One region of the Streptomyces sp. LARHCF249 genome, then DNA from elsewhere that is predicted to be linked to it. Evidence: riboswitches for the same ligand, from Rfam matches in the RefSeq annotation. Region 1 holds a riboswitch; the other holds the start of a gene.

Region 1 (11,095 bases):
CTCCTGCTCAGCGGCGCCGGCCGGATCAAGCGGCTCCGCGACCGGACCGGCCGCGGCAGCCGCATCGTCGAGTACGTCCTGCGCGGGTACGCCGTCTGGATGCTCGGCAACGTCCTGTGGGGGGTGGTCGCCGGTTTCGCCGACGACCTGGTGAGACCGATGCGCTTCTCGGAATCCGGCTGGTTCCTCCCGTACCTCGGCGAGGTGATCGCGCGGAACCCGCTCGGCATCTTCCTTGAGTGGCCGCTGATGGGGCGGTTCTACGGGGAGGCCTACTCGTGGGTCGCCGTACTCGTCTTCCTCCTGCTCACGACCGTCGCCGGGCTCCAGCGGGGGTACCTCGCCCGGGTCCTGCGCCTGTCGCTGGACCGGGAGGGCTACGCCGCCGGGGCGGGCGACCTGGTGGTGACGGGCCGGCGCTTCGGGCGGGCCCGCGCGCGGATCCAGCGGATCCAGCACGCGCCCCTGGTCCTGTACGACGTGGGCAATCCGTTCTGCGGCGCCGGACAGGCACACCTGCCGTGGCAGCTGTCCGTCGAACTGCGGCCGCGCGGTGGCGGCGAGGCGCAGGAGCTGGACAACGCGCAGATCGTGGACCGGATCCGGCCACGGCTGGAGGCCCTGCGCGTTCCGTCGCCGCACGGCTCCCCGAAGGCGGAGGCCTCCGTGCTGGACCGGCTGCGCGAACTGGTCATCGACGAGTGCGTGTTCCTGCCGGCCGACGGGCTGCCCGACGTCGACTCCCTGGACCTGTCGGACGAGGCGTTCGCCGAGCACCGCGCCGCCGCCGTCGAGGAGGGCGGCGAGCGCCGCCGGCACTTCCTGCGCGTGCGGATCGGCGGCTGGGACGAGAACCTCGTCGTCACCGTCTTCATCCGGGTGCACACGCAGGGCGGCATGCTGATGCTGGAAGTCGCGCCGCACGTGCTGCTGCCCGTCCGGCCGGACTTCCAGCGGGCCGACGACACCGTCCAGCGGCAGCGGCGCAACACCGCCTTCGCCAAGGTGGTCTGGGCGGTCGTGAACGGTGCGGGCGCCCTCGGCCCGGCGCTGCTGGCCCTGGTGCGCGCGGCCCGCATCCCGTGGCGGATGGCCACCGCGGGGCACGGCGTGGCGATTCCGGCGGGGCCGGCCGTCTCCGTACGCGAACTCGCCTCGCAGACCGACGCCTCGCTGTTCCAGCTGATGGACCTGGACCGGTACCTGAAGACGGTCCAGGAGCGGATCGTCGGCGGGGTGGCCGTGGCCCTGCACGAGGCGGGCTGGCACACCAAGGAGTTCGCGGAGCGGGCCGTCAACGTCGCGGAGGGCGCGGTGTTCATCCAATCGGTGCACAACAGCGCCTTCGGCATCGGCGGAGTGAGCCACAACAGCGCCGTCAGCCACCAGGGCCCGGAGCCGGGCCGGGGCACGGGTGCGGGAGCGGGCAAGGGCATGGAGAAGAGGAGAAGCGGTGGCAGCGAGCGGTGGTAGCGGCGGTGGCGGTGGCGGCGGTGCGGATCAGTCCGCGGTACGGATCGGCGACATCCACGGCAGCAGCTTCAGCATCGGCGGCTCCCACAACACCAACAGCACCGTCCACCACGGTGGCGGTACGGGGGACGGCGCGCAGCCGGGCGCCGAGGAACTGCTGGAGGCCGTACGGGAGCTGCGCGCGGCCCTCGTACGCCTGCCCCGCAGCCCCGAACGGGCGGCGCTCGACGGCGAGCTGGACGAGGTGGCGGGCGAGTTGGAGGCGGGCGGAGAGGTGCAGCCGGGCCTGCCGGCCCGGCTGCGCGGGGCGCTGGAGAGATGGGCCCCGCTGGTGGACTCCGTGAGCGCGGCCACCGCCCTGGCCGCCCTGCTGACCCCACTGGGCGGCTGACGGTGGCCGAGGGGGAGGGCGGGGTCCGCTGGAACCCGCGGTCGCAGCGGTGGGAACGGGCGGCGGAGGCCGCTGCGCCGGCCCCGGCTGCACCGCCGGCCCCGGCCGACGCCCCGGTGCCGCCGACCGCACCCCCGGCTGCGACCCCGGATCCCGCCCCGCCCGCGCCCCCGGCCGGCTCCCCGTACTCGTCCCCGCCGGTGCCGCCCCCCGCGCGGCGCCGACGGATGCTGGTGGTGGTGACGGCGGTCGGCGTGGCCGTGCTGGGGGCCGCAGCCGTGGCCGGGTGGCTGTACCTGCGCGACAAGGGCCCCGACTCCGGCCCCGCGGAGGCCGAGTACACGCAGGTGCACGACACGGTGGCCGGTTTCTCGGTCCGCATCCCCCTGGGCTGGGAGGCCAGTCCCGGGGAGACCGCGTACGGGACCGTCTACCGCCCCGCCGGAGGCGACCGGAGCGCGGGGCTCCAGATCTTCCGGGCCGCCGGGGACACGACGACCGCCTGCGAGGTCCTGCGCGAGTCCACCGCGGAACTGAGCACGAACTCCGGCTACCGGGAGATCTCCAGGGAGCCCGTGGACGGTGACGGCTGCGAGCAGGTCTACGAGTACGAGGCCGCCCATGCCGTCGTCCGGCTCGTCGTCGCCTCCGACGACACCCGCTGGGTGGTCATGGTCTACGGCCCCAAGACCGGCGTCCCCCTCGTGCGCGAGCAGCTCGCGACGGCGGTCGGATCCTTCCGGACGGACTGAGCGGGCGCCGGCCCCGTACGGCGCGTCAGCTCTTGTACATGCCGGGCGTGTAGTGCCCCGGCACCATGCGCGTCGTGACGCCGATCCGGTTCCAGACGTTGATCGTCGCGATCACGGCGATCAGCTGGGCCAGTTCGCGCTCCTCGAAGTGCTTCGCGGCCTTCTCGTACACCTCGTCAGGTACGAAGCCGTCGGTCAGGACGGTCACCGCCTCGGTGAGCTCGATCGCGGCGAGCTCCTTCTCCGTGTAGAAGTGCCGCGACTCCTCCCAGGCGCCGAGCTGCACGATCCGCTCGACGCTCTCACCGGCCGCGATGGCGTCCTTGGTGTGCATGTCCAGGCAGAACGCACAGTGGTTGACCTGCGAGGCCCTGATCTTGACGAGTTCGACGAGGGCCGGGTCCAGGCCCTTCTTGGCAGCGATCTCCAGGCCCAGGACCGCCTTGTAGACCTCGGGGGCGAGCTTCGCCATGTGCATGCGGGGGGTGTGCTCGGGCGCGTTCGGTGTGTTCGTCATGTGATCCACCGTAGGAGACAGGCGGCCCGCCGCTATGGTCCATATCCATGACGGAATCCTGGGCCACTTTCGGTGCGGACCTGCACCTCGACCTCTCCGCCGGCCGCGGGCTGCGGGCCGGGCTGGCCGAGGCGCTGCGCGAGGCGGCCCGCAGCGGCCGGCTGGCGGCCGGGACCCGGCTGCCGTCCTCCCGCTCGCTCGCGGCCGACCTGGGGATCGCGCGGAACACGGTCGCGGAGGCCTACGCCGAACTCGTCGCCGAGGGCTGGCTGACGGCCCGCCAGGGTTCCGGCACCAGGGTCGCGGAACGGGCGAGGCCGCGCCGGGCGGCGGCGGCCGTCCGTGTATCCGGCGGCCCGCGTCCCCCGCGCCGCGGGCCCGCGTACAGCCTGCTGCCCGGTTCCCCGGATCTGAGCGGCTTCCCGCGGGCGGCCTGGCTGTCGGCGGCCCGGCGGGCGCTGACCGACGCGCCGAACGAGGCCTTCGGGTACGGACCCGACGGGCGCGGCCGGCCCGAGCTGCGCGAGGCGCTGACCGGGTACCTGGCGCGGGCGCGCGGGGTGTACGCGGATCCCGAGCGGATCGTGCTGTGCGCCGGCTTCGCGCACGGGCTGACCCTGCTGGCCCGGGTGCTGCGGGCGCGGCGGGTGCGGGAGATGGCGGTGGAGGGGTACGGCCTGGACATCCACCGGAACCTGCTCACGGGGGCGGGCCTGCGGACCCGGCCGCTGGGGGTGGACGGGGACGGGGCCCGCACGGGGGAGCTGACCGGCGGGGTCGGCGCCGTCCTGCTGACCCCGGCGCACCAGTTCCCGACCGGCGCCGCCCTGACCCCGGCCCGCCGGGCGGCGGCGGTCGACTGGGCCCGGACCACCGGCGGGTTGATCCTGGAGGACGACTACGACGGGGAGTTCCGCTACGACCGCCAGCCGGTGGGCGCCCTGCAGGGACTGGACCCGGACCGGGTGGTCTACCTCGGCACGGCGAGCAAGTCCCTGGCGCCGGGGCTGCGGATGGGCTGGATGGTGGTCCCGCCGGGGCTGCTGGACGGGGTCCTGGCCGCCAAGGGAGTGAGCGACCGGACCTCCAGCGCGCTGGACCAGCTCACGCTGGCGGAGTTCATCACCTCGGGGGCGTACGACCGCCACGTGCGCGGCATGCGCCTGCGCTACCGGCGCCGCCGGGACGAGCTCGTGGCGGCCGTCGGGGACCGGGTCGGCATCTCGGGGATCGCGGCGGGCCTGCACGCGGTGCTGGACCTTCCCGGGGGGACGGAGAGGTCGGTGCTGCAGTCGGCGGCTTGGCAGGATCTGGCCGTGCAGGGCCTCGCGTGGTTCCGCCACCCGGAGGCGGCCCTCCCCCCGCGCGACGCCCTGGTCGTGGGCTACGGCACCCCTTCGGACAGCGCCTGGACCCCGACCCTGGCCGCGCTCGCGGCGGCCCTGCCGTGAGCTCCGCTGCCGGCGGCGGCGCCCGGGCCGGACCAGGTCAGGCGGCGGGGGCGGGCGCAGGCTCCGGCGGTTCCCCGAAGCGGGCCAGGGCCAGGGAGCCGGTGAGGGCCACCGCGAAGCCGAGGACGGCCAGCCAGGTCAGGCCTTCGCGGGTGCGGTCGCCGAGCCAGGCCACGCCGACCACTGCCGGGCCGACCGTTTCGCCCAGTACCAGGCCGGCCGTTGCCGCCGTCACCGAGCCGCGCTGGAGGGCCGAGGTGAGGAGGAGGAACGCCGCGCCGCCGCCCAGGAGGAGGGCGTACAGGGCGGGGTTGCGCAGGTCCCACACGGAGTCGATGAGGCGGACGGCGACCTCGACGACGCCGAAGCCCGTGCCCGACGCGAAGCCGAGTACCAGCGCCCGCGGCCCGTCCGGGAGCCGGCCCGCCGCCGCGCCGACCAGCAGCACCAGCCCCGCCACCCCCAGCAGCCCCAGCTTCAGCGCGAGCGATCCGGCCCCCGAGCCCTCCTCCCCGGAGGCCAGCCCCAGCATCAGCAGTCCCGCGCACACCACCGCCACCGCGCCCCACTCCGTCCGCGACAGCCGGACCTCCAGCAGCCGGGCCGCGACCACCGCCGTCACCGCCAGGCTCGCGGCCAGGGCCGCCCCGACCGCGTAGATCGGGATGTGGCGCAGCGCGATGATCTGGAGCACGAAGCCCATCGCGTCCAGGCCCAGACCGGCGAGATACCGCCACTGCCGGAGCGCCCGCAGCAGCAGCGCCGGGTCCACCCCGGACCCCGTCCCCGGCTCCGCCGCCCGCGCCGCGACCGCTTGCAGAACGGACGCCGTACCGAAACAGGCCGCCGCACCGAGTGCGCAAATCATCCCAATGAGCACGAACTGACTCTAAGTCACGGATCTGAGGACGGCCGGATTCCATCGGCCGGGGGCCCCGCTCTAGTCTGTCGGCAGCACGCCAGGACCTAGGGGGAGCAGCAGGTATGGACACCAGCAGCACCAACAAGCGCCGTATGCGCTCCGGCGCCGTCGCACTCGGCGGCATGGGCCTGCTCGCGGCCACGCTCGTGGCCTGCGGCAGCAGCAGCGAGCCGGACAAGCGCTGTGCGTCCCGCTCCACGCTGGAACACCTGAACAACAAGGAGTGCAAGAGCGGCGGTACCGGCGCGTACTACTACGGCGGCACCGTCAAGAGCGGCAAGGTCACCGGCGGCAGCTTCGACAAGTCCGCCGTCACCCGCGGCGGCATCGGCGGCCACTCGAGCTCCGGCTCCAGCGGCGGCTGAGGAAACCGGAACCATGCAGCGGCACACCATCGAGCCCCGCCCCGACTGGCAGAAGACCGTCGAGGAACAGGGGCTGATCTACCCCCTCACCCGGTATCCCGACGACTCCCTGCGCCCCTACTGGGACGAGAGCGCGTACTACTCGTTCTCGCTCCCCGAGGTGGAGGCGCTGGAGAACGTGGTCGAGGAGCTGCACGCCATGTGCCTGGCCGCGGCCGCGCACATCGTCGAGCACGACCGGTTCGCGGACCTCGGCATCACCGACCCCAAACTGGCCGCGCTGATCGCCGAGTCCTGGCGCCGCCGTGCCGAACAGCCCTCCCTGTACGGCCGTTTCGACCTGTGCTACGACGGCAGCGGCAGCCCGGCCAAGATGCTGGAGTACAACGCCGACACCCCCACCTCCCTGGTGGAGGCGGCCAGTCCGCAGTGGTTCTGGATGGAGGAACGGTTCCCCGGCGCCGACCAGTGGAACTCCCTCCACGAGCGCCTCGTCGACGCCTGGCGCCGGCAGGCCGAGCTGCTGCCGCCCGGCCCCCTGCACTTCGCGCACTCCGAGACCGACGAGCTCGGCGAGGACCTGATGACGGTGGCCTACCTCCAGGAGACCGCCGAGCAGGCGGGCCTGGACACCCAGGCCCTGTCCGTCGAGCAGATCGGCTGGGACAGCCTGTCCGGCCGCTTCGTGGACGAGAAGCTCCGCTTCATCCGCAGCTGCTTCAAGCTCTACCCCTGGGAGTGGCTGGCCACGGACCAGTTCGGCCCCCAGGTCCTCGGCACCTACGACCACGGCGGCGGCTCCGGCACCACCTGCTGGATCGAGCCGCTGTGGAAGATGCTGCTGTCCAACAAGGCGCTGCTCGCGATCCTGTGGGAGCTCTTCCCGGAGCACCCGAACCTGCTGCCCGCCTACCTCGACGGCCCGCGCGAGCTGGCCGGGGAGGGTGGTTACGCGGCCAAGCCGCTGCTGGGCCGCGAGGGCGCCGGCGTCACCCTCCACGCACCCGGCGGCGAGCCCTTCGCGGCGCGGGACGACGAGAAGTACTGCTTCCAGGGCCTGGCCCCGCTGCCCGACTTCGACGGCAACCGGGTGGTGCTCGGCGCGTGGGTCGTCGAGGACGAGGCGGCGGGGCTCGGCATCCGCGAATCGGCGGGGCCGGTCACGGACGAGTACGCCCGCTTCCTGCCCCACGTCATTCTGTAGAACGCAGCATTCCCCGGGTCAGGAGGACAGGACCGACCGGAGCTGCTCCAGGCCCCAGTCCAGGTCCTCCTTGCTGATCACCAGCGGCGGGGCGATCCGGATCGTCGACCCGTGGGTGTCCTTCACCAGGACGCCCCGTTCCATCAGCTTCTCGGAGATCTCCCGTCCGGTCCCGCGCGACGGGTCGACGTCCACGCCCGCCCACAGCCCCCGCCCCCGTACGGCGGTCACCGCGCCCCCGCCGACCAGCAGGTTCAGCTCCCGGTGCAGGTGGTCGCCGAGCTCTGTGGCGCGCTGCTGGTACTCGCCGGTCTTCAGCATTGCGAGGACCTCCAGGGCGACGGCACAGGCCAGCGGGTTCCCGCCGAAGGTGGACCCGTGCTCGCCCGGCCGGAAGACCCCGAGCACGTCCCGGTCGGCGACCACGGCCGAGACGGGCACCACTCCGCCGCCGAGCGCCTTGCCGAGGATGTACACGTCGGGGACGACCCCCTCGTGCTCGCACGCGAAGGTCCTGCCGGTGCGGCCCAGCCCCGACTGGATCTCGTCCGCCATGAACAGGACGTTCCGCTCGCGCGTGAGCTGCCGTACGCCGCTCAGGTACCCGGCGGGCGGCACGAGCACCCCCGCCTCGCCCTGGATCGGCTCCAGCAGGACGGCCACGGTGTGCGCGGTGACCGCCGACTCCAGCGCGGTCAGGTCGCCGTACGGGACGATCTCGAAGCCGGGGGTGTACGGGCCGTAGTGGTCGCGCGCCTCGTGGTCCGTGGAGAAGGAGACGATCGTCGTCGTCCGGCCGTGGAAGTTGTTCGCCGCGACCACGATCTTGGCGTGGCCGTCCGGGACGCCCTTGACCTCGTACCCCCACTTGCGGGCGGTCTTCACGGCCGTCTCCACGGCCTCCGCGCCCGTGTTCATGGGCAGCACCATCTCCTTGCCGCACAGCGCGGCGAGTTCGGCGCAGAAGTCGGCGAAGCGGTCGTGGAAGAAGGCGCGCGAGGTGAGCGTGACGCGGTCCAGCTGCGCGTGGGCGGCGTCCAGCAGACGGCGGTTGCCGTGCCCGAAGTTGAGCGCCGAGTAGCCGGCGAGCATGTCCAGGTACCGGCGGCCCTCCACGTCGGTCATCCACGCGCCGTCCGCGGACGCGACGACGACGGGCAGCGGGTGGTAGGTGTGCGCGCTGTGCGCGTCGGCGGAGCGGATGGCATCAGCAGTTGTCGACACGGGGTCTCCGATCGTCCGTCAGGCCTGTGACGAGGGTGGCGTCACTGTCCATCCTCGCTCGCGGAAGCGACGGAGAAACCTTTCTTGCGGCGCGCCCTGCCGCGCCCGCTAAGGTGGTCGGTACGCACGGCGACTGGCGTACGGAGAACGAACTCCGGGGGAGTCGTGCGCGCTCGACCGCACACAGGGCCGCTCGCCTGGGCCTCGCGGGGTACCGATCACATCGACCCCGGAGGAGCCCGCCATGTCCGCGAGCCGCCATCCCGCCCTTTTCGCGACCGACCCCGAGCTGGCGTCGTTCGTCGCGGCGGAGGAAACCCTGCAGGCCGAGACCCTGCGCCTGATCCCCAGTGAGAACTACGTGTCCGCCGCCGTCCTCGAGGCCTCGGGCACGGTGCTGCAGAACAAGTACAGCGAGGGCTATCCGGGCCGGCGCTACTACGAGGGCCAGCAGAACATCGACCGGGTCGAGGCGCTGGCCGTCGAGCGGGCGAAGGGCCTGTTCGGGGTGGACCACGCCAACGTCCAGCCGTACTCCGGCTCGCCCGCGAACCTGGCCGTCTACCTGGCCTTCGCGAAGCCGGGCGACACGGTGATGGGCATGGCGCTGCCGATGGGCGGGCACCTCACGCACGGCTGGGGCGTCTCGGCGACGGGGTCGTGGTTCCGGGGCGTGCAGTACGGGGTCCAGCCCGGCACCGGACTGATCGACTACGACGCGGTGCGCGACCTGGCCCTTGCCGAGCGCCCGAAGATCATCTTCTGTGGCGGCACGGCGCTGCCCCGCACGATCGACTTCGCCGCCTTCGCGTCGATCGCGGAGGAGGCGGGCGCGGTCCTGGTCGCGGACGTGGCCCACATCGCGGGTCTGATCGCCGGCGGGGCGCACCCGTCCCCGGCGGGTCATGCGGACGTGATCTCGACGACCACGCACAAGACGCTGCGGGGGCCGCGGGGCGCGATGCTGATGTGCCGGGAGGAGCACGCGAAGGCCATCGACAAGGCCGTGTTCCCCGGGCTCCAGGGCGGGCCGCACAACCAGACGACCGCCGGTATCGCGGTCGCGCTGCACGAGGCGGCGCAGCCGGCCTTCGTCTCGTACGCGCACGCGGTCGTGGCCAATGCCAAGGCCCTGGCGGAGGCCCTGCTGGCGCGGGGCTTCGACCTGGTGTCGGGCGGTACGGACAACCACCTGATCCTGATGGACCTCACCTCGCGGGACGTACCGGGCAAGGTGGCGGCCAAGGCGCTGGACCGGGCGGGGATCGTGGTGAACTACAACACGGTGCCGTTCGACCCGCGCAAGCCGTTCGATCCGTCGGGGATCCGGATCGGCACGCCGTCGCTGACGTCCCGCGGGCTGGGCGCGGCCCACATGGCGCAGGTCGCCGAGTGGATCGCGCGGGCCGTCGACGCCGCGGCCAAGCCGGACGAGGCCGCGCTCGCGGCGATCCGGGCCGAGGTCGCGGACCTGATGGCCGCGCACCCGGCCCCGGGGCTCCCGCTGTCCTGACCCTGCGGCCCGCCCCGGCCCGACCGGAAAGCGGTCGCTTGGCCGGGGCGGGATCCGGACGGTGCGCTACCGGGCGGTACCGCGGCCCGGCACGGGACGGCCCGCCGCGACCCGGAAGGATCCGGCCAGCGGAGGGCCCGAGCCCGCCCCCGCACCTGAGAGAATGAAGCCATGGCTTCTGATCGTCCTCGCGCGCTCTCCGGCATCCAGCCCACCTCAGGCTCGTTCCACCTCGGGAACTACCTCGGTGCCATCCGCCAGTACGTCGCCCTCCAGGAGACGCACGACGCGTTCTACATGGTCGTCGACCTGCACGCGATCACCATGCCGCAGGATCCGAAGGATCTGCGCGCGAACACCCGCCTCTCCGCCGCGCAGCTCCTCGCCGCCGGCCTGGACCCCGAGCGCTGCACGCTCTTCATCCAGAGCCACGTGCCCGAGCACGCGCAGCTCGGCTGGGTCATGAACTGCATCACCGGCTTCGGCGAGGCCAGCCGGATGACCCAGTTCAAGGACAAGTCCGCCAAGCAGGGGGCCGGCAACGCCACCGTCGGGCTGTTCACGTACCCGATCCTCCAGGTCGCCGACATCCTGCTCTACCAGGCGAACGCCGTCCCGGTCGGCGAGGACCAGCGCCAGCACATCGAGCTGACCCGCGACCTGGCCGAGCGCTTCAACCAGCGCTTCGGCCCGACCTTCACCCTCCCCGCCGCGCACATCGTCAAGGAGGTCGCGAAGATCTACGACCTCCAGGACCCGGCGATCAAGATGTCGAAGTCCGCGTCGTCGCCCAAGGGCCTGATCAACCTCCTCGACGAGCCCAAGGTCACCGAGAAGAAGATCAAGAGCGCGGTCACCGACACCGAGGCCGAGATCCGTTTCGACACGGAGAAGAAGCCCGGCGTCAGCAACCTGCTCACGATCTACTCCACGCTCACCGGTGAGACGGTGCCCGCCCTGGAGGCCCGCTACGAGGGCAAGGGCTACGGCGCGCTGAAGACCGACCTGGCCGGTGTGATGGTCGATTTCGTCACACCCTTCAAGCAGCGCACCCAGGAATACCTGGACGACCCGGAAACGCTGGACTCCATCCTGGCCAAGGGCGCGGAGAAGGCCCGCGCGGTGGCCGCCGAGACCCTCGCGCAGGCGTACGACCGCCTCGGATTCCTGCCCGCCAAGCACTGACGCGGGCACCGGGAGGAAGAGGGCCCTGGCGAGACCGGGGGTGCTGGCCTCACACTGGCGGCAGCAGTCCATCCAGACACACGGAGGAGAGATACGTG
Region 2 (9,821 bases), on a different contig from region 1:
GGTTCGGCCTGCCCGTCGCCACCTGCCTGGTCATGGGCAACATCATCGGCGGCGGAATCTTCCTCCTGCCGGCCTCGGTTGCACCCTTCGGCACCATCAGCCTCGTCGCCTTCGCCGTGCTCACCCTCGGCGCCGTCGCGCTCGCCCTCGTCTTCGGCCGCCTCGCCCAGCGGCACCCGCAGACCGGCGGCCCGTACGTCTACGCACGCGCCGCGTTCGGCGACTTCGCCGGCTTCCTCGCCGCCTGGAGCTACTGGATCACCACCTGGGTCTCCAACGCTGCCCTCGCGGTGGCGGCCGTCGGCTACCTCGCCGTCCTCTTCCCCGCGATCGGCACGCACAAGTGGTCCCTGTGCCTGGCCGCCCTCGCCGTGCAGTGGCTCCCGGCGCTCGCCAACCTGGCCGGCACCCGGTACGTCGGCGCCGTCCAACTCGTCTCCACCATCCTGAAGTTCGCCCCGCTGCTGCTCGTCGCCGTGGGCGGCCTGTTCTTCTTCGACCCGGCCAACCTCGGCCCCTTCCGCGCCACCGACCAGAGCGCCCTCGGGGCCGTCTCCGCCTCCGCCTCGATCCTGCTCTTCAGCTACCTGGGCGTCGAGTCCGCCGCCGTCAGCGCAGGCGAGGTGCGCGACCCCGCGCGCAACGTCGGCCGGGCCACCATCCTCGGCACCATCGGCGCGGCCACCGTCTACCTGCTGGGCACCCTCGCCGTCTTCGGCCTGGTCGCCCACGACACCCTCGTCTCCTCCCAGGCCCCCTTCACCGACGCCGTCAACGCCATGTTCTCCGCGGAGGGAGGGGCCGGCGGGACCTGGGGCGGCACGGTGGTCGCCTGCGCCGCCGTGATCTCGATGGTCGGCGCCCTCAACGGCTGGACCCTGCTCAGCGCGCAGACCCCGTACGCCGCGGCCAAGGACGGGCTCTTCCCGAAGGTCTTCGAGACGAAGCGGCGCGGGGTCCCGGTGGTCGGCGTGGTCGTCACCGTCGTCCTCGCCTCCGCGCTGACGGTCTACAACACCGCATTTCCCGGTGAGGGGGCCGGCTCGCAGGGGGTCTTCGAGATCCTGGTGCTCGTCACCACCTTCACCGCCACCGTCCCGTACCTGCTCTCCACCGCCGCCCAGCTCTACTTCCTGCTCTCGGGACAGTCCGAGCGCGTCCACCGCGGGCGCCTGATCCGCGACGGCGCCCTCGCCGGCCTGGCCTTCGCCTTCTCCATGTGGCTGGTGGCGGGCTCCGGCTACGCCGCCGTCTACCAGGGCGTGCTCTTCCTCTTCGCGGGGGTCGCGGTCTATGCCGTGATGGCCGCCCGCAGGAGGCGCGCAGCGGTCTCACCCGCGGGGTAATTTGGAAGGAGAGGACAGCAAGGGGGGCTCTAAGGGGTCGCCATGTCCGCGATCAGCAACACCATCGACATCGACCGCAGGCCCGAGGACGTCTACTCCTACGTCACGGACCCCACGCACCTGCCCGAGTGGCAGGACAGCGCCGTGTCCGCCGTTCCCATGGGCGACCTCCCCGTCCACGTCGGTTCGAAGGTCATCGTCACCCGGCAGATCGGCAAGCGCAGGATCCCCACGACCATGGAGTTCACGGAGCTCGACCCGCCGAGAAGCTGGCACATCCACGGCGTGGACGGGCCGGTCCGGCCGGACGTACGGGGCCGCATCGAACCCCTCGACGGCGGGGCCCGCTCCCGCGTCACCCTGTCCGTCGACTTCGAGGGCCACGGCATGGGCAGGGCCCTGGTCCCCCTCGTGGTCAAGCCCATGATGCGCAAGGAGATGCCCCGGGGCGAGGAGAAGCTCAAGCACCTGCTGGAGCACTCCGCGAGCTGACTTCCCGGCTGACTTCCCGGCTGACTTCCCGAGCTGACTTCCCGACCTGACTTCCCGACCCGACCCCGCACGTCGTCCCGGGCGCCTGAAAACGGGGTGCTTCGGGGTGCGTGGTGTGCCCACACTGGGCGCCCACGCACCCGGACTCCCGAGGACATCCACGCCCGTGCAGGCTGCCGTCACCGTCACTCCCGCCCAGATCCCCGAACTGCTCCTCGGCCTCGCCACCGTGCGGCCCGTGTTCCTCTGGGGCGCGCCCGGCATCGGCAAGTCCTCGCTGGTACGGAAGTTCGCCGACTCGCTCGGCCTGGAATGCGTCAGCCTGCTCGGCACCCAGCTCGCCCCCGAGGACCTGATCGGCGTACCGCAGGTCCGTGACGGCCGGTCCGTCTTCTGCCCGCCCGAGGCCATCGCCCGCGACGAGCCGTACTGCCTCTTCCTCGACGAGCTCAACGCCGCGGGCCCCGATGTCCAGAAGGCCTTCTACTCGCTGATCCTGGACCGCCGGATCGGCTCCTACGAGCTGCCCGCGGGCTCCATCGTCATCGGCGCGGGCAACCGCGCCACCGACAACGCGCTGGCCCGGCCGATCGCCTCCGCCCTCGTCAACCGCCTCACCCACGTCCACCTGCAGGTGTCCGCGCGGGACTGGCTGGTCTGGGCCGGCGAGAACGGCATCCACCCCTGGGTCACCGACTACCTCACGGACCGCCCCGACCACCTCTGGTCGCAGCCGCCCAAGACGGAAGAGGCGTTCTCCACGCCGCGCTCCTGGCACATGCTCTCCGACGCCCTGCACTCCTTCGGGACGGGCCTGGACGAGCAGACCCTGAAGGTCGTCGCGCACGGCACCCTCACCCCCGCGCACGCCGTCTCCTTCTGCGGCTACGCCAAGATCGTCCGCCATACCTTCGGCATCGAGGCGATCATCAAGGGCGACGCGAGCTGGCCGCGCCGCCTGGAGGACCGGGACCTGCTGTACTACCTGGCGGAGGCCTTCCGGGGGCGGCTGGTCAAGGAACTCCCCGCCGACAAGAGCCATGTCTCGCCCGCCCTGCGCGAGACCGCCTACCGGGCCAAGTCGCTGCTCGTGCAGCTCGCCGAGATCTCCGTCGAGGTCGCCCAGACCGTCATCGCCGACGACGCCGACGGTCTGCCGGTGCTGCCCGGCTGGTTCCTGATCGAGGCCGCACGCGACATGCCCCGCCTGGTCGAGGCCCGCCGGTGAGCCGGACCTCGCGGAGCAAGGCGGCCAAGGCGGCCACGGCCGATCCGGCCGCACAGGCCTTCGCCGAGGGCCTGGCCCTGGTCAAGCGGAACCCGGCGCTCGGTGCGGTGAACGGCAAGATCTGCCGCGGGACCGGATGCGCGGCCACCCCCGCCGGGGGGCTGGTCGCCGTCACCTCCAACGGCATCCTGCACGTCCACCCCACCAAACGGGCCGATCCCCGGGAATGGGCCTGGGCGATCGCCCACGCCCTGCTCCACCTGGGCTTCGGCCACGTCCCGGCCGCCAAGGAGGACGACCGCTCCCAGCCCGACCGCTTCGACCTCGCCGCGCGGTGCACCGTCGTGAACCGCTTCCTGCTGACCTTCCCGGTCGGCCGGGCCCCGGACCACCTCCCGGCCGAATACCCCGGCGGGGACGAGGAGCTGCTCGCCGCCCGCTGGCGCCGCGACGGCATCCCGCCCGCCTACGAGAACTGCGGCACCGCCGGGGACCACCCCGACCAGGTCCTGGTCGGCTGGCCGACCCCGGCCCTCGCGGTCCCCGACTGGGAGACCGCCTTCGCGCACGCCCTCACCCGGGCCGTCTCCGCCACCATGGCCGCGGCCGGCGGCCACGAGGGCCGCACTCAGCGCCCGTGGGACCGCGCGCTGAACTGGTTCGTCTCCTCGTACCCGCTGCTCGGAGGGCTGGCGGCCGGGCTGACCGTCGTCGCCGACGCGGACCTGGCCCGCGCCCAGGACATCGCCATCGCCGCCGTCAGCGCCACCGCCGGGGAGATCTACATCAACCCGCTGCGCACCTTCGACGACGAGGAGTGGCGGTTCATCCTGGCCCACGAGATGCTGCACGCCGCCCTTCGCCACGGCGAGCGCCGCGGAGCCCGCGATCCGTACCTGCACAACGTCGCCGCGGACTACGTCGTCAACGGCTGGCTGGTCGAGATGGGGGTCGGCAGCATGCCGGAGGGCCTGCTGTACGACCCGCTGCTGAAGGGGCTCTCGGTCGAGGAGGTCTACGAACGGATCACCGTCGACCTGCGCCGCATGCGACGGCTCGCGACGCTGCGCGGCAAGGGCGCCGGGGACATCCTGGGCGAGCCGCTCGCGCACGGCGCCGGGCGCCCGTACGCGGACCTCGACGAGTTCTACCGGCGCGGCCTGGTCCAGGGCTTCGACCTGCACGTGCACGGGGAGCGCGGCCTGCTGCCCGCCGGACTGATCCAGGAGATCCGGGCGCTGGCCCACCCGCCGGTGCCGTGGGACGCGAAGCTCGCCCGCTGGTTCGACGAGTACGTGCCGCGCCCCGAGCCCGTGCGGTCGTACGCGCGCCCGGCCCGCCGCCAGGCCTCCACCCCGGACATTCCGCGAGCGGGCAGGTACTTTCCGCCCCAGGAGCTGGCCCGCTGCACGTTCGGCGTGGTGCTGGACACGTCGGGTTCGATGGACACCGCCCTGCTCGGCAAGGCGCTGGGCGCCATCGCCTCGTACGCGGAAGCCCGCGACGTACCGGCCGCCCGCGTCGTCTTCTGCGACGCGGCGCCGTACGACGCGGGCTATCTGCCACCGATCGAGATCGCGGGCCGGGTGAAGGTCCGCGGCCGCGGCGGCACCGAGCTGCAGCCGGGCATCGACCTGCTGCACCGGGCGGAGGACTTCCCGCCCGGGGCCCCGGTCCTCGTGATCACGGACGGCTGGTGCGACACCCTGCGGATCCGGCGCGAACACGCCTTCCTGATCCCGCAGGGTGCCTCCCTGCCGTTCGCACCCCGAGGGCCGGTCTTCCGACTGGCCTGAGGGCTTAGTCGAGGTAGTCGCGCAGCACCTGCGAACGCGACGGGTGGCGCAGCTTCGACATGGTCTTGGACTCGATCTGGCGGATGCGCTCACGGGTGACCCCGTACACGCGGCCGATCTCGTCCAGGGTCTTCGGCTGGCCGTCGTTGAGGCCGTAGCGCATGGAGACCACGCCCGCCTCGCGCTCGGAGAGCGTGCCCAGGATCGACTGGAGCTGCTCCTGGAGGAAGGTGAAGGAGACCGCGTCGGCCGGCACGACCGCCTCGGAGTCCTCGATGAGGTCACCGAACTCGCTGTCGCCCTCCTCACCCAGGGGGGTGTGCAGGGAGATCGGCTCGCGGCCGTACTTCTGGACCTCGATGACCTTCTCGGGGGTCATGTCGAGTTCCTTGCCCAGCTCCTCCGGGGTGGGCTCGCGGCCCAGGTCCTGGAGCATCTGGCGCTGCACGCGGGCGAGCTTGTTGATGATCTCGACCATGTGGACGGGGATGCGGATGGTGCGCGACTGGTCGGCCATGGCACGCGTGATCGCCTGCCGGATCCACCAGGTCGCGTACGTGGAGAACTTGAAGCCCTTGGTGTAGTCGAACTTCTCCACGGCGCGGATCAGGCCGACGTTGCCCTCCTGGATCAGGTCCAGGAAGAGCATGCCGCGGCCGGTGTAGCGCTTGGCGAGGGAGACCACGAGGCGGAGGTTGGCCTCCAGCAGGTGGTTCTTCGCGCGGCGGCCGTCCTCGACGAGGATCTCCAGCTCGCGCTTGAAGGCGGGCTTGTGGTCCTCCTCCTCTTCGAGCTTGTACTCGGAGAACAGGCCCGCCTCGATGCGCTTGGCGAGCTCGACCTCCTGCTCGGCGTTGAGGAGCGGCACCTTGCCGATGAGCTTGAGGTAGTCCTTGACGGGGTCGGCGGTGGCGCCGGCCACCATGACCGTCTGCGCCGGGGCGTCGTCCTCGTCGTCGTCGGACAGCACGAAGCCCTGGGCGCCCCCGGTCTTGGGGGTCTCCTCCTCGGCCTCGTCGGCGAGGTCCTCGGCTGCCCAGTCCTCGCCCTCGACCGCGGGCGTCTCGCCCTCGTCGGCGTCCTTGGCGCTGGTCTTCTTGGCCGCCGTCTTCTTGGTGGCGGTCTTCTTCGCGGCGGTCGCGGTCTTCTTGACGGTGCGCTTCTTCGGCTCGGCGGCGGCCTCGGCCGTCGCCTCGTCCTCGGTGGCCGACGGAGCGGATATCGCCGCAGCGGTGGCCGGGGGCGCGGCGGCCGCGGTCTTGCGCGCGCCGATGGGGCGCGGCGCCGCGGCGGCCTTCTTGGCCACGGTGCGGGCGGGGGCGGCGGCTGCCTTGCGGGGCTTCTTGGCAGCAGCCTTGGTGGCGGGGGCGGCGCTGACGTGGAGGGCGACACCCTCCTCGTCCAGGACCTGGTTCAGGCTGCGCAGGACCCGCTTCCACTGGTCCACCGGGATGCGGCCGGCCTCGAAGGCCTGGCGCACGTCGTCACCGTTGATGTGACCCTGCTCGCGGCCGCGCTCGACGAGCGCGACGAGGGCCTCCGATTCGGCGATCTCCGGAGGGAACGTACGGGACGGGCTGAGCGACACAAGGAGCCTCTCGTTGCGAACAGATAAGGGTGGGCGGGACATCATCGCGCGAACTCGGGAAACAGACCCGAGGGGGGTCTGTATTCCGGGGCCGCGCGATGACACCTGTCGGTTCATCGCATGCCCGAGTCGATTCGTTACGCGCTGAATTGAGTGACCTGCGCCACGCTGTGCCCGCGCAACCAAATCCGAGCCCATCCGTCCGCCCCCGACGGTCGGCCCGTTGTGCGGGCTCCGACGCGGAAGCGGGCGGTGCGCGCGACGAACGGGCCTTCGCGCGCGATCTGTTCGTGCAGGTCGCGCAACCGGTCCCGGTACTGCCCGACCGTGAAGCCGGGCACCATCCAGATCACCTTCCGGAGAAAGTAGATCACGGCTCCGATGTCGTGGAACTCCGTGCGCAGCCGTTCCGCCCGCAGATCGACGGCTTCGAGGCCGGCCTTCGTGGCGTCGGTCACCCCGTCTCCCCCCCCAGCTACCTCCCCCGGGGAGCTGCCCGGGGGGCCGGGCCGCCGCCGACGGGGGCGGTGGACGCGTCATGCACCCATCGTCGCAGGTCGTGTGCCGGTGAGCCACCGGATGTGTCGACTACAGTGGATGCGGGCCGTGACTGGCGTTCGGGTGGATCACCACCGGGGAGCGGCCCGGCGTACGTCTCGTACGCCGACTGCCGCGCGCCTGGGCGAACCGCGAACCGCGACCGCGTACCGCAGCGACGTTCAGGAGACCCCGTGACGACTGCCCAGACTGCCCCTGCCTCTGCCCAGCTGATGGACGGCACCGCCCTCGCCCGCCGCATCTCGGAGCAGACCGCCGCCTACGCGGCGAAGATCACCGAGCGCACCGGCACCGCGCCCTGCCTCGCGACCGTGCTGGTCGGTGAGGACCCCGCCTCCGTGACCTACGTGCGCATGAAGCAGAACCGCTGCGCCAAGGCCGGGATCACCTCCCGCCACGTGGAGCTGCCGGCCGAGACCACCACCGAGGAACTGGTCGCCACCCTCACCGCGCTCTCCGAGGACCCGGAGATCAGCGGCATCCTGCTCCAGCACCCCGTCCCGCACCACATCGACGAGCGCGCCGCCTTCGAGGCCATCGCCCCCGGCAAGGACGTCGACGGGGTCACCATGCACTCCTTCGCCGCCATGGGCTTCGGACTGCCGGGCTTCGTCTCCTGCACCCCCGGCGGCATCATGCGCCTGCTCGCCGCCTACGACGTGGACCTCACCGGCAAGCACGCCGTGGTCGTCGGCCGCAGCGCCATCCTGGGCAAGCCGGCCGGGATGCTGCTGCTGGAGCAGAACGCCACCGTCACCTACTGTCACTCCCGCACCCAGGACCTTCCCTCGATCGTGCGCCAGGCCGACGTGCTGGTCGCCGCCGTCGGCAAGGCCGAGTTCATCCGCGGCGAGGACATCAAGCCGGGCGCGGTCGTCCTGGACGCCGGCTACAACGAGGGGAACGTCGGCGACGTGCACTTCGAGTCCGCCGCCGCCCGCGCCTCGCTGATCACGCCGGTACCGGGCGGGGTCGGCCCGATGACCATCGCCGTACTGCTCGAGCAGACCGTCCAGGCCGCCGCCGCGCAGGCCGGGCTGGCCCTCGCCGACCTCTGAGCCCAGCCGAGCCGAACGCCCCGGGCCCCTGGGTCCGGGGCGTTCCGGTCTGCTCAGATCCCGGCGGTGGCAGCCTCCCGGGCCGCGGCCACGATGGGGGAGGCGCGGAACTCCCGGGCCAGGGCGTCCAGCGGGCCGCTGTCCAGCCGGTGCGGGTCCGGGTGCCCGCCCTCCGCGGCGGCCGCCCGCCGCCGGCAGGCCGCGGCGAGCATGGCGGCGTCCGCGACCACGGCGGCCCGGGCCTCGTCCAGTCCCTGCCCGCGCGCCGCCTCGTACGCGGTACGCCGCACGGCGGGATCGAACCAGGAGGCCAGCGCCAGGATGCCGTCGTCGATCACGGACTCGCGGTGGACGAGGCGGATCCCGACCGGCGTCCACCAGACCAGCGGCACGGTCCGCGCCCGGGCGCCCGCGCACCCGCGCAGCGCCTTCCACAGCGGACGCAGCCGCCGGTACCGGCTGAAGTCCTGCCAGGCCGCCGACCCGCCGACCAGCGGCACGATGAACCCCGTACCGATCAACAGGGCCGCCCCGGAGGCCAGCGACAGGGCCACGTCCGCCGGGACCACCCAGTCCCGGCCGGCCCAGCAGGCCGCCACCGAGGCCCACTTCGAGGCGAGGTAGGCCAGGTCCAGCAGGCCGCCGCACACGATCAGCGCCAGCCCGGTGCGCAGCGGGCGCAGCGAACGGTCCGCGCGCCACAGCCACTTGCCGCACAGCAGGGTCAGCGCCGAGGTCCCGACGGTGTGGGCCAGCAGGAAGCAGACGATCATCTCGCGGATCCACGGCGTCGTGGCGTAGTACGTGTCCAGGTCCCGGACCCGTTCCACCGGCGCGTCGCCGATCACGAACAGCACGACGATCGCCACGGTCACCGCGCCGAAGACGGCCACCGTCAGCCGGGTGGCCCGCCGTACGGCCGCGGGCGGGCCGCCGCCCCACTGCAGGACCAGGACCACGCACGCCCCCGAGAAGACGGTGATCAGGCCGAACACCAGCGGCGCGGAGAAGTTCACCACGCCGGTGAGCCGGTTGACCGTGGAGATCGTCGACGGCGACGCCAGGAACGTGAGCGGGGCGCCCACGACGAGCAGCGCGCACGCGGCCCGGTTCAGCGGCTGGTCCCCGCCCCGCCGCAGCGTCGGCGCCTTGATCAGCAGGGCCAGGAGCATGACGGATCCCGGCAGGAAGCGCAGGATCCCCTCGCTCACCGGGCCTGACCGACGGGGTCGGCCGGGCCGACCGGGTCCACCGGGTCCACCGGGTCCACCGGGTCGGGCGCCACCGGTCCGGACGGGCCCGGCACCGGGCCGAGCCCGGCGACGGCCCGCTCGGCGGCGGTGAGCGGCGGGGCCTTGAGCGCGCCCCGATCAGAGGCGCGCAGTACGTGCCAGACCACCGACGGGTGGAGCCAGTGGGTGGGAGCGCTGCTCATGGTGAGCACCTTGAACAGGGCGGCGGTGAGCGCCTCGTGGGTGGTGGCGCCCGTCATCAGCCGGTTGACGTAGCCGTTGAGCAGGCCCGTCCCGGCGCGCGGCTTCATCCCCGTGGCCCCCGGATAGAGGATGTCCTGCGAGGTGGCGAGCTCCCAGGCGGTGCTCACCTGGGGGGCGATCGCGCGCTGCGCCTCGCGGCCGAAGCCGGGGTGGGCGAGCCCCTTCTGCCGGAGCAGGGAGCGGACGGCCAGCAGCCCCTGCGCGGCGACCGTCATGCCCTGGCCGTACAGCGGGTTGAAGGTGGCCACCGAGTCGCCCA

Evidence for each region. A riboswitch is a leader RNA that binds a small molecule or an ion and turns the genes downstream of it on or off. The one in region 1 is predicted to bind ZMP and ZTP.
Region 2: it holds a riboswitch for ZMP and ZTP, as region 1 does, so the genes downstream of both, ACIPUC_RS16550 (bifunctional 5,10-methylenetetrahydrofolate dehydrogenase/5,10-methenyltetrahydrofolate cyclohydrolase) here and ACIPUC_RS27340 (serine hydroxymethyltransferase) in region 1, are expected to answer to the same signal.

The regions. Positions count from the first base shown of each region.
Region 1 is NZ_JBIXJQ010000010.1:152,858-163,952, forward strand. Features, by position in the region: gene ACIPUC_RS27295 (hypothetical protein) at 1-1,473, shown strand, start outside; gene ACIPUC_RS27300 (hypothetical protein) at 1,454-1,864, shown strand; gene ACIPUC_RS27305 (hypothetical protein) at 1,867-2,616, shown strand; gene ACIPUC_RS27310 (carboxymuconolactone decarboxylase family protein) at 2,642-3,133, opposite strand; gene pdxR (MocR-like pyridoxine biosynthesis transcription factor PdxR) at 3,181-4,584, shown strand; gene ACIPUC_RS27320 (hypothetical protein) at 4,622-5,452, opposite strand; gene ACIPUC_RS27325 (hypothetical protein) at 5,569-5,871, shown strand; gene ACIPUC_RS27330 (glutathionylspermidine synthase family protein) at 5,885-7,075, shown strand; gene rocD (ornithine--oxo-acid transaminase) at 7,094-8,299, opposite strand; ZMP/ZTP riboswitch at 8,419-8,509, shown strand; gene ACIPUC_RS27340 (serine hydroxymethyltransferase) at 8,544-9,812, shown strand; gene trpS (tryptophan--tRNA ligase) at 9,984-10,997, shown strand; gene ACIPUC_RS27350 (2'-5' RNA ligase family protein) at 11,093-11,095, shown strand, end outside.
Region 2 is NZ_JBIXJQ010000005.1:348,010-357,830, forward strand. Features, by position in the region: gene ACIPUC_RS16520 (amino acid permease) at 1-1,346, shown strand, start outside; gene ACIPUC_RS16525 (SRPBCC family protein) at 1,389-1,838, shown strand; gene ACIPUC_RS16530 (ATP-binding protein) at 2,005-3,066, shown strand; gene ACIPUC_RS16535 (vWA domain-containing protein) at 3,063-4,862, shown strand; gene ACIPUC_RS16540 (RNA polymerase sigma factor) at 4,867-6,450, opposite strand; partial or broken gene ACIPUC_RS16545 (SAM-dependent methyltransferase) at 6,678-6,947, opposite strand; ZMP/ZTP riboswitch at 7,047-7,141, shown strand; gene ACIPUC_RS16550 (bifunctional 5,10-methylenetetrahydrofolate dehydrogenase/5,10-methenyltetrahydrofolate cyclohydrolase) at 7,221-8,066, shown strand; gene ACIPUC_RS16555 (DUF6545 domain-containing protein) at 8,120-9,277, opposite strand; gene ACIPUC_RS16560 (NAD(P)/FAD-dependent oxidoreductase) at 9,274-9,821, opposite strand, start outside.